Regions from separate parts of the Vibrio sp. 2433-A1 genome, predicted to be linked through region 2. Evidence: riboswitches for the same ligand, from Rfam matches in the RefSeq annotation. Region 2 holds a riboswitch; the other holds the start of a gene.
The links. Region 2 has a riboswitch for lysine ahead of lysC (lysine-sensitive aspartokinase 3). Riboswitches for the same ligand answer to the same signal wherever they lie in the genome.

Region 1: linked by a shared signal. The riboswitch ahead of ACU01J_RS06455 (Na+/H+ antiporter NhaC family protein) and the one ahead of lysC (lysine-sensitive aspartokinase 3) in region 2 are both predicted to bind lysine.

Annotation. Positions count from the first base shown of each region.
Region 1 is NZ_JBRESC010000005.1:802-7,013, forward strand. Features, by position in the region: gene ACU01J_RS06455 (Na+/H+ antiporter NhaC family protein) at 1-1,477, opposite strand, end outside; lysine riboswitch at 1,592-1,773, opposite strand; gene ACU01J_RS06460 (H-NS family histone-like protein) at 2,341-2,748, shown strand; gene ACU01J_RS06465 (inosine/guanosine kinase) at 2,862-4,166, opposite strand; gene ACU01J_RS06470 (hypothetical protein) at 4,366-4,635, opposite strand; gene mnmA (tRNA 2-thiouridine(34) synthase MnmA) at 4,809-5,945, shown strand; gene hflD (high frequency lysogenization protein HflD) at 5,976-6,212, shown strand, end outside.
Region 2 is NZ_JBRESC010000010.1:126,484-132,695, forward strand. Features, by position in the region: gene ACU01J_RS12130 (PglL family O-oligosaccharyltransferase) at 1-1,643, shown strand, start outside; gene ACU01J_RS12135 (pyridoxal-phosphate-dependent aminotransferase family protein) at 1,689-2,810, opposite strand; lysine riboswitch at 3,034-3,210, shown strand; gene lysC (lysine-sensitive aspartokinase 3) at 3,324-4,676, shown strand; gene pmbA (metalloprotease PmbA) at 4,834-6,177, opposite strand.

The DNA.
Region 1 (6,212 bases), on a different contig from region 2:
TGAAACCGATACAAGAAACAGCAGCAACGGCCAATGCATAAGGCAACTGAGTGGATACGTGATCAATATGGTTACAACGCGCCCCCGTCGAAGACAAGATCGTTGTGTCTGAAATTGGCGAACAGTGATCACCAAATACCGAACCCGCAAGTACCGCACTTAACATAGGCAGCATCAGTGCAAGGTCCGTAGCCCCAGCCATGTCTCCTGCGATTGGTAACATGATGCCGAAAGTCCCCCATGAAGTCCCAGTAGAGAACGCCATAATCCCAGATAGCAAGAACAAAATAACAGGAAGCCAATGTGGGTTGATGTTACCTTGTGCCAGTGTTGATAGGTATTTACCGGTGTTCATGTCACCGATAACAGAGCCAATAGTCCAAGCAAAGACTAAGATCAAAATAGCACCGAGCATTGATTTTGCACCGATCCACAGCGTTCGTGAAATCTCTTTCGCCGCGATTCCCTGTTTAAGCACAGTAAATAGAGCAAAAGCTAAACCCACTAGACCGCCATAAATCAATGATGTACCCACATCGGTATTCTCAAACGCACCCAACATGTTGAATTCGATACCGTCCGCAGCAAGTGCTTGGCCTCCGGTGTACATCATCGAAGCAATGGTCGCAATGATGAGGAAAACGATAGGCAAAATAAGATCAGATACCTTACCGCCTTCGCTTTCTTGAATATCCAGCTCTTCGTTTAGTTCATGTGCTTCTTCTGAATCTTCAGCTTGATCATTAGCAAAACCATGACCACGAGATGCGGCAATTTCATGCTCACGCATTTTGCCAATATCTAAGCCAAACCACGCAACAGCGAACACCATAAGTAGCGCGAAAATTGCGTAGAAGTTCATCGGGATAAGACGAACATAAGCCCCAAGAGCTGAATATTCCGTAATACCATGAGACACTAAGATGCCACCAATAATAGTCATGATGTATGCACCCCAGCTTGACGCAGGCATGATCACACACATAGGTGCAGCAGTAGAATCTAGAATATAAGCCAGCTTAGCACGTGAGACGTAAAAACGGTCAGTAACAGGGCGTGAGATCGCACCTACTGCAAGGCTATTAAAGTAATCGTCAACAAAGATGAACACGCCTAAGAAAGCAGCCAGAAGTTTAGAACCTCGCTTGCTCTTAACTCGTGTTTGAGCCCACTCAGCGAATGCTCGCGTACCACCTGACAATGTTAGCAGTGCGGTCATCATACCAAGTAGTAATAGGAAGCCAACGATACTCATATTCCAAGTGTTGATACCGCCATCTTCAACAAATACGCTAGATACCGTTGAAGCGACGTAGCCAAGCGCACTGCCGAATGAATAGTCATTCAGTAAAATAGCGCCAAGAACAATACCAACACCCAGTGAAACAAGTACACGGCGTGTAATGATAGCAAGACTCAAAGCCACAATAGGCGGCAATAGAGATAAAGGAGATGATGCAAAATCAATTAAATTCATGATCTTCAAAAACCAGTAATAAATGGTTAGAGATCTACTGCAGACTCATTGAAGGAACTCTTTTCCTAACAAATAAGCAAAAAGAAGCGACGGAAAAGCGATTGCTTATCCCAGCCCTACAGTAGCGCTCCATAGTTTTACAAATTATAGACTATGGCAGTGTTATCCCTTTCGAGTATAACCCCAGCGAACGTTTTTGATATGAACATTCACTTCGGCGAAATACCCTTTCCTGTTTACTCATTGGCATCACCCCAGTAAACATTACTTATTTATTCCGCGCCTCTACCGCGAGCGATGGAATTTTAAACCATTGAAAAATCATTTTAACAACAATTTAACCAACACTACGCATTAGGTTCCGCCCATTGTACTTATCTCGGTTACCATTTCAACATATCATTCCATTTTTATTGTTAAAGTTATTGCTAATAGCTAATGCTTAAGGTTGCACTGCCATTGAATAGTCATCCTTGCTTAGAACGAGTGTGTTTCGGTTTAAATTTAATCCATAGAATATCATTCCATATAACAAGTTTCGTACTCCATTGCTCAACTTCTTAGAAACAGATAACGTTCGATTCAACTGACTTTAACAACAATACCCACACAAAGCATATTGTCAGCCATATAAGTTAGAATCATTTGATAAATATTGATCACGATTTATATGAAACTAAAGTAACAATGTACATTGTTACTCCTTACAGTTAGCTCATTAATACAAATTAGATTTAAATTACGGCGTTAAACCAATTAAATAATACAGAAATAGCTATTTAAATCTATTTCTGTGATTGTATTATTTATTTCCACAGTTTATTATTCATATATCGGCAACTTATATATGAAGAGATGAATAAATGTCGGAACTAACAAAGACACTGTTAAACATTCGTAGTCTACGTGCATTTTCACGTGAACTAACTTTAGAGCAACTAGAAGAAGCTTTAGATAAACTGACTATCGTTGTAAGCGAGCGTAAAGAATCTGAAGAAGCTGAGCGCGCTGCTGCTGCAGAGCAAGAAGCGAAACTTGCTGCAATTGCAGAGCAGATCTCTAAAGATGGCATTGATGTTGAAGCTTTGATTTCAGCTTTATCTGGCGAATCAAAAACTAAGACAAAATCTAAGCGCGCTCCTCGCCCAGCTAAATACAAATATGTAGATACAACGGGTGAAGAGAAAACTTGGACAGGCCAAGGTCGTACACCTTCAGCAATCCAAGAGCAATTAGATGCGGGCAAATCTCTAGAAGATTTCCTAATCTAATAGTACTAATCCGTATTAATAAAAAAGCGCCTTTATGGCGCTTTTTTTTTATTACCTTAAAATTCAGAAAAGCCCCACAAAAGTGAGGCTCTATTTATTGATGCGTTATTGAATTAACGTTCCCAATATGCTTCTTCCAAGCTATCTTCACGCTCTGGCAATCCACGAGATAAGCGTGGAGAGTGTTGTACCAACACTTCATAACTTGCTCGATTAGAATATTTACATACCTGAGAGAAAGAAGAATAAGTCAGGTAAGAATGCGCATGTTTACTTGAATTAGGCACGTTCTCTCTATGATATTTATTCGCTGCCATATCGTGTAACAGCGCTGATAGCGCCGCATCACCTGCACCATTGGTGTTTTTAATCTTCTCTGGACCACCCATATAAGGTGCAATATGTGAATAGACTTTAATTGGGTTCTCACACAGCTCTTTCGACGCAGGGCGACTGAATTCGTAACGGTTAAACTCTGCAATGCTACCCGGTAATAGTGGCAGAGAGGTTTCACGTTTCGCAGACTCTTCAGTGTAACCTGCCATGAACAGACCTACAGGGCCGGCTGTACAAAGCACAAGGTCAACCCACTCTAGCGCCTTATCTGAAGCCGCCAATGGCTCTGACTCACCTGTCAGTGCTTCCGCTTCATCTTCATTCATCGCAACAACAGAAACGTGATCGCGCAAGAAATCCTGCCAGAATTTAGGATCGTCTTGAATCACGAATTTTGTACCTAAAGTCAGTACAACTGGTACATCATGTTTTTTTGCGTACTCAATCGCTTTCATTGTTGCTTCCGGCATTGGGTCGCCTTCTTTGCAACGAACCAAATACGCAGTTAGCACCAACGCTGATGCATTTTTGAAGATTTTCTCTGGAATACTTTCTGGCTTCAGTTGGTTCATCTGACCTTCACTGATTGCAAAAGTACGCTCGCCATCTTCAGTAATCAGCGCAAAACAACGACCAATCGCCCCTTCGACACCTTGAAGGTGGTTGAGATCCATACGGCTAGAAGTGTTACATAGGTAGCGGTAGCCATAGCTGCCAATTTTAATGTCTTGGCTCATTACACCGAGCAGTGTTGAGCGATCATCAGCTAGCACGGAGTAGTTATGAAGTGTATTACCAATAGTACCACCAGCGTATTCATTGGTGATCAACGCACTCTCTTTTAATTCGTTGTAAAGCGCTTCAGCTGTTGTGTCGTCAATGACTAGAGAGTGTCCCTTACTCAGATTGTATTTTTCGATCAGTTCACTGCTTACTTTCGCTTCAATATCAACCAGAGTTTGATCAATACCGATAATATGCGTACGTGACATTTTTTTGCTTTCTTGCGACTGGCTTACAAGCGGATCGCGGGCATGAACCGGAAAATAATGCTTAGATTTACGTTGACCAGGAAATTTCATAACTGTTTTTCTGCCGTAAAGGATTCTGAATAAGGGATGAAAAGAAGCCGGATTCTACCTTGCGGATGTGGGTGCGGCAATAAGCGCAAGTATAGCAAACGTTTGCAAAGCTAATAATTTTGCTAGCGATTTAAGGTGTAATAAATAAGAAGAGAAAATATTCGTGAGAGAGTCCAATTGCTCACCCACGAATTAAGGGTTACTCGCCTTCCATAAAGCTAAGGTCTGGTAACGAATCTAAATTTTCAGAATAACGTTTTAAATCAAACTCACTGTCATTTTTCATCACATCAAAGATTTCAATCGCAACTGCGCAAGCCATCATCGCTACTGCATCTTCACGTGGCGTGCCGGTCATCATCAGGCGCATTAGTGTTTCTTTGGTTTTCATTGGATTACCGTCAGCAAGTTGGTTTTCGATCACTTCAACTAACTGCTCTTCACCCATCATCTGATTTTCATCAGTCATATTATTTTCTCGTAGTGACTTGAATTCCGCTTACTATGCCATATATAGGCACTCTATACTTGTAAAACCGCAGATATAGTAAAAATTGCAAGTGTGATTTCCGTCTCGGATCTGTCCCACTGCTACGCTTTCTGATAAAATCTGCGTCCAGTTAATTTAAGTGGTGTTTAGTAATGTCTGACAACTGTACTGATAACAGTCAAAAGAAAGTCATCGTTGGCATGTCCGGCGGTGTTGATTCATCGGTTTCTGCTTACCTTCTCAAACAACAGGGCTACCAAGTAGAAGGCCTGTTCATGAAGAACTGGGAAGAAGATGACAATGAAGAGTACTGTACAGCAGCAGAAGATCTTGCCGATGCGCAAGCCGTGTGTGACAAGCTAGGCATTCATCTCCATACCATTAACTTCGCTGCAGAATACTGGGATAACGTATTTGAGTACTTCCTTGCGGAATACAAAGCAGGCCGTACACCTAACCCCGATATTCTGTGCAACAAAGAGATCAAATTCAAAGCATTCTTAGAGTTTGCCGACGAAGTTCTTGACGCTGACTATATCGCGATGGGCCACTATGTTCGTCGCACCTTCCCTACAGCAGAAGAGCAAGCAGCGGGTGAAAAGCCGAAGATGCTGCGCGGCCTTGATGGCAACAAAGACCAAAGTTACTTCCTGTACACACTAAGCAGTGAGCAGGTGGCACGCAGCCTATTCCCTGTCGGTGAACTGGAGAAGCCTGAAGTACGTCGTATCGCGGAAGAGCAAGATCTCATCACCGCGAAGAAAAAAGACTCTACCGGTATCTGCTTTATCGGTGAGCGCAAATTTACTGACTTCCTAGGTCGTTACCTACCGGCCCAACCTGGTAATATTGAAACGCCAGAAGGCAAAGTGATCGGCCAACACAATGGCCTGATGTACCACACTCTTGGTCAGCGTAAAGGCCTTCACATTGGTGGCCAAAAAGGGGGCGGTGGTAACGAAGACCCATGGTTCGTTGGTGACAAAGATCTTAAGCGCAATGTTTTGATTGCCGTACAAGGTAAAGACCACCCTATGCTTAAGTCTCAGGGGCTTATCGCCTCTCAGTTGCATTGGGTCGATCGTGAAGCGATTAAAGAACCGTTACAATGCACTGTAAAAACTCGCTACCGTCAAACAGATATCCCATGTACTATCATCCCTATTGATGATGAGAACATCAAAGTGATCTTTGACGAACCGCAAGTTGCTGTTACACCTGGACAATCTGCTGTTTTCTATAAAGATGAAGTCTGCCTAGGTGGCGGTATCATCGAAGAACGTATCTAATTTAATCGTAACCATCAGGAGTAGAATTACGTGGCTAACACACTTTACGACCGCACTATTGCATTTGCTGGAATTTGCCAAGCAGTGGCCTTGGTTCAACAAGTCGCTAAAAACGGTCACTGTGACTCTGACGCGTTTGAAACTTCTTTAAAAGCGATCCTAAACACCAACCCGAACAACACGGTGGGGGTTTATGGTCGTGAAATCGATTTAAAGTTAGGCCTAGAATGTTTGGTGAAAGGCATTGATAGCACACCGTCTGGCAGC
Region 2 (6,212 bases):
GCGGTTCCGGTCTAGCTCTTGCGTTTAATCCAACCACTTGGCTTGCACTAAGTTTCTCTATTGCCATCGGTCTGTACCAATTCGGTACTCAGGGCAAATTAAGATACAACAAACTTACCGTCGGCTTGTTTATTAGCTGTGCGATGCTAACTTTGCCTGTTCTCTATCACAATGCCTCTCCTTCTTTGTCTGCTGGTAAGCTCATCGGTCTTTGGAGTGGGTACCTGCTCTTCGTCGTGCTACAACAATTTCGTTTTAGTAATAAACAAAAACAACGTTTGTTGTGGTTTATTACTATCGCAGTATTCATTGAAGCGCTATTCGGCTGGGTACAATTTTTACTTTTAGAACCGGGCAATATCTTTGGCTACAACACCATCAGCAATCGTCCTTATGGTATTTTCCAACAACCTAATGTGATGGCAAGCTTTCTCGCGACTGGCCTAGCATTGTCAGGTTATCTACTTACCCGCCACCCAACAAAGTATCAACGTAAAGTGAGTGAAGTCGCTCTACTTTATCTCATGCCCGTGGCGACCATTCCACTGCTAATCTTTTTAGCCTCTCGCACAGGTTGGTTAGCGGGAGTTCTCTCGGTTGGATTACTACTGCCGTATATCTACCGATTTGCGACCAAAAAACGTTTCTTTGGCTGGTCACTTGCCGTGATTGCCGGTATCACCATTGGCTTAAGTAACAATTTGATCTCTGCTGACTCTTCACTGGCCTCACAACGGGCAAACTTAGAGAGTCCAAGACAATACACTTTTCCGCAAGCCCTAGATATGCTAATTGAAAAGCCATTTACTGGCTATGGCTATGGTCGTTTCGAGCCGGAATATATCGTCTACACGGCGCGCCAGCATCAGCTCAACGAAGCCTATAAGCCAGGACTTGCGGCGATGGACCACCCGCATAATGAGCTACTCTATTGGGGCGTGGAAGGTGGTCTTATTCCTTTACTCGCTATTTTCCTTGCTGCTATTCTGGTGTTAGTGCGCATCGCGCAGACCAAACGCGGAACACGTCTAGCATTGTTTGCTCTGTTTGTGCCGATCGTACTGCATAGCCAACTTGAGTATCCTTTCTATCACTCTGCTATCCACTGGATTACTTTTATTATCTTGCTTTACTGGGTCGACCAACGAGCCGCTTCTTACCGACAGATGTCATTAAGTTTTGTTTCACAAACACTGTTACGTGTATTCAGCTTAGTGATTCCAATCATCGTGAGCTTCTTTATGCTTACGACGCTGCATACTAATTACGTCTTAACCCAATTTGAACGTTCACAGCCGAAAAACCCAGAGCTGTTGGAGCAGGTGAGCAACCCGATTGTTTGGCAGGATAGATTCGATTGGGATATCTTCAGCACCTATCTCAATATTGGTTTGCACCAGCAAGAGGCCAAATTTATTCAGCCTTATATCGATTGGTCTTTGGAAGTCATCAAAGATAAGCCTCGCCCGGCTTTTTACAACAATTTGATCTTGGCTTATCAGGGGCTAGGCGAAACAGTCAAAGCGGAACAGATTCGACGCGAAGCACAGTTTCTCTTCCCTGAGCGAGACTTTTCACAAGTGTCCTATATTCCACCAAATATCAATGTATTAAAGGCTAAAAACGAGCAAGAGCAACCATAAATAAAGGCGACCTTTGGTCGCCTTTATTATTTCAATGCCATAACGCTATTGAGCAAGAGACTCTTCCAATGCGCGTAAACATAACGCTACGTTTTCAGCGCGAGCACCATAACCCATTAAACCAATTCGCCAAGCTTTACCCGCTAGCGCACCTAACCCCGCGCCAATTTCTAGGTTGTAAGTATTAAGCAGATGGTTACGCACTTCCGCGTCATGAATACCTTGAGGGATATAAATCGCGTTCAGCTGAGGTAAGCGCGAGTTCTCTTCAACAACAAACTCAAAGCCTAACTTTTCCAAACCTTGTTTGAGTTGCTCATGCATATCACGATGACGTTGCCAAGCCTTCTCAAGCCCTTCATTTTTTAGAATAAGTAGCGATTCATGCAGTGCATATAGACTATTCACAGGTGCTGTATGATGGTAGCTACGCTTACCTTCACCACTCCAATAACCTAGGACTAAACTTTGGTCTAGGAACCAACTCTGCACTGGTGTAGTGCGAGACTGAATTTTCTCAATCGCGGCAGGGGAAAAGGTCACGGGTGATAGACCAGGCACACAGGACAAACATTTCTGGCTGCCAGAGTAAACCGCATCGAGTTGCCATTCATCCACTTTCAATGGCACGCCACCTAAGGACGTTACCGCATCGACAATAGTCAGCACTCCATATTGCTTGGCCAATTTGCCAAGTGCTTCGGCGTCACTGCAAGCGCCTGTTGATGTTTCGGCATGGACGAAAGCCAGCACTTTCGCGTCGGGGTTATCTTTCAATGCTTGTTCAACTTTGGCCACCGATACAGGTGCACCCCATTCATCATCAACGACCTCAGCAACGCCACCAGCACGGACGACATTTTCTCGCATTCGTTCACCAAACACGCCATTGCGACACACAATAACTTTTTCGCCTGGTTCAATCAGGTTAACAAAACAGGTTTCCATCCCCGCGCTCCCCGGCGCTGATACGGCAATAGTAAATTCATTCTCGGTTTGAAAAGCGTATTTAAGTAGCGACTTAAGCTCATCCATCATGCCAACAAACAATGGGTCCAAATGCCCGACAGTAGGACGACTCAAAGCTTGCAGCACTTGAGGAGAGATATCGGAAGGCCCCGGACCCATTAAAATTCGGTGCGGGGGAATAAAACTTTGAATCGTCATTGGCAGCTCCTTTTGAATAACTTTTTCATTCTATTTATTTTGCTTAACCACATTAATGCATATTTCCCCCACCAGCAATTAGCCCAAAGTCTTGAGGTCAAACCAGTGTCACAAGTTTGTTAATTTATAAACGCGATAAAGTTACAAATTCTCGTTGACATAAGTCACAGAAAAACGTTCAATGCTGAGTATGTGGTGAATATTTATGCCACATAGCAAATTATTTTGCAGAAGAGGAGCACTGCCCAGGTAGATATGTTGTGGAACCGCAAATCCAATACAACATATTGAGGGGGAGCAGTGCCGAGGTAGATAAAAGTTGTGGCTTACGTCTATCGGTTGCTAGGGTTGAATCCCTACGACTGTCATCAGCCCAGTCTGATGATGAGCTTCTGAGGTAGACCATTCAAATAAACACCTCTCTTTCGCTCAACTCTCTTCATCAAAGTAAACATTGGATGTTGGTATAGCTACCAAATTATATATTTTCAGGAAGTCGTGGGAGAAAACGCTGTGAGCAGTTTTAATGTAGCTAAATTTGGTGGAACAAGTGTTGCAAACTTTGAAGCAATGAGCCGTTGTGCCGCTATTATTGAAAGCAACCCAAATACTAAACTCGTAGTCAGCAGTGCTTGTTCTGGAGTGACCAACTTACTGGTTGAATTGGCTAACGGCGTACAAGATCAAACTCGTCGTAGCGAAGTACTGGCTAAACTGGCTGAGATCCATCAAGCAGTTCTGAATCAACTAGAAGATGCAGCCCAAGCTGCAAGTGAAGTGTCAGCCATTCTCGATACAGTGGCAAGCCTTGCTGAAGCCGCTTCTATTCAATCGAGCCATAAACTGACCGACCACCTTGTCGCATGTGGCGAGCTGATGTCGACTCACTTACTAACCCAATTGATGAAAGAGCGTGGTATCCAAGCCGTTCGATTCGATATCCGAGATGTGTTGCGTACTGACAGTAACTTTGGCAAAGCCGAGCCCCTTTTAGACGATATCAGCAAGCTAGCTCAGCAACGCTTAGTTCCACTTTGCCAACAGAATGTCGTGATTACTCAGGGCTTTATCGGTTCGGATGAACAAGGCAATACCACAACACTAGGTCGTGGTGGTAGTGACTACAGCGCAGCTTTAATTGCCGAAGCAGTGAAAGCATCTGGCTTAGAAATTTGGACCGACGTTCCGGGTATCTATACTACTGACCCTCGCATTGCCGCGAAAGCTTCACCAATTCCAGAGATCAGCTTTAGCGAAGCATCAGAGATGGCTAACTTTGGCGCTAAAATTCTTCACCCATCGACACTACTGCCTGCACTACGCCATGACATCCCAGTCTTTGTTGGCTCTTCAAAACAGCCAGAGAAAGGCGGTACTTGGATTCGTCATCAAGTTGAAAGCTCACCGCTATTCCGTGCGCTCGCCCTTCGCTGCAACCAAACTATGGTGACACTTCGTAGCGCAAAAATGTTCCACGCGTACGGTTTCTTAGCCAAAGTATTTGAAATCTTAGCTAAGCATAAAGTTTCTGTAGACTTGATCACTACATCAGAAATCAGCGTCTCACTCACACTCGATCAAACAGACACCTCTGGCGGCGCTCCACAACTTCCTGAAGCAGCGCGCCTAGAACTTGAAGAGTTATGTACTGTTGAAGTAGAGCACAACTTATGTCTGGTTGCCTTAATTGGTAACAACATGAGCGAAAGCAAAGGTTATGCGAAGCAAGTGTTTAGCACATTAGAAGACTTCAACCTACGTATGATTTGTTACGGTGCAAGCCCGCACAACTTGTGTTTTTTAGTCCATGAATCAGTCTCTAAACAAGCGATTCAGAAGCTACATACGGAATTGTTTGAAGGCTAAAAAACAAAAAAAGGTTGATGCGAAAACATCAACCTTTTCTTTTGTTGCCATTCCCGAGAAAAGTTGGAAACAGTAGAAAACCTTTAGAGATTCCCTACACCTTCCTTCGTCAGTCTATGGAACGACAAAAGATACGCGAACACACAGGATTTACCCTTTACTCACCAGCAACTTTCATCGTCTCAAGCAGAATCGAACCAGTTTGAATCTGAGAGCGTGTCTCGACATCATTACCGACCGCAACAATCTGGTTAAACATCTCTTTTAGATTGCTAGCAATCGTGATCTCAGAAACAGGGTATTGGATTTCGCCATTCTCAACCCAGAAACCTGCTGCGCCGCGAGAGTAATCACCAGTAACAATATTCACGCCTTGCCCCATTACTTCTGTCACCAGTAGGCCGGTGCCTAGCTCTTTCAGCATCTGGTCGAAGTCCTGGCCAGTCGACTTAACAAACCAGTTATGGATACCACCAGCATGGCCCGTTGGCGTCATGTCCATCTTACGTGCCGCATAGCTTGTCAGTAGGTAGGTTGCCAAAACACCATCGGTAATAATTTCACGGTCTTGAGTAAACACGCCTTCGCTATCAAATGGGCTTGATGCTAGACCGCGTAGCACATGTGGACGCTCTGATACGTTGAACCACTCAGGTAGCACTTGCTGACCAAGGTGATCTAATAGAAATGACGATTTACGGTAAAGGTTACCGCCACTGATCGCCATCACGAGATGACCAAGCAGACCTGTCGCAACGTCAGCGGCAAACATCACTGGGTATTTACCCGTTTTCAGTTTCTGCGCATCCAAACGACTCACGGTCTTTTCAGCCGCTTTCTGGCCAACTAATTCAGGAGTCCAAAGGTCATCTTTATGACGAGCCACCGTATAGCTGTAGTCTCGCTCCATTTCGCCATTGGCACCTTGACCAATCACACAGCAGCTAGTGCTATGACGGCTTGACGCATAACTCGCCAGCAAACCATGACTGTTACCATATACTTTCAGACCATAGTGGCTGTCGTAGCTGGCGCCGTCACTTTGCTTAATCCTGTCGCTGTACGATAGGGCTTGTTGTTCAGCCGCAATCGCGACTTGCGCAGCATAATCAGGATCTGGCGTATCTGGGTGGAATAAATCTAAATCAGGGATATCTTGCACCATTAACTCTTTCGGTGCTGGGCCTGCGTATGGATCTTCAGAGGTATACTGAGCAATATCGAGAGCAGCAAGTACCGTTTGTTGGATTGCTTTTTCACTCAAGTCTGATGTTGAAGCGCTGCCTTTGCGTTGATTACGATAAACAGTGATACCAAGTGCGCCATCACTATTAAACTCAACGTTTTCTACCTCGCACATACGGGTTGAAACACTTAAGCCAGTTGACTTGCTGATGGCAACTTCTGCCGCATCCGATTTCTCTGCGGCCATCTCTAACGCTTTTGCTACTGCGCTTTCCAACTCAACACGTTGTTGAGCCACTTGCTGTCTTACGTCCATATTTGCTTATTTCTTAAGATCAATTGCCATTAGAA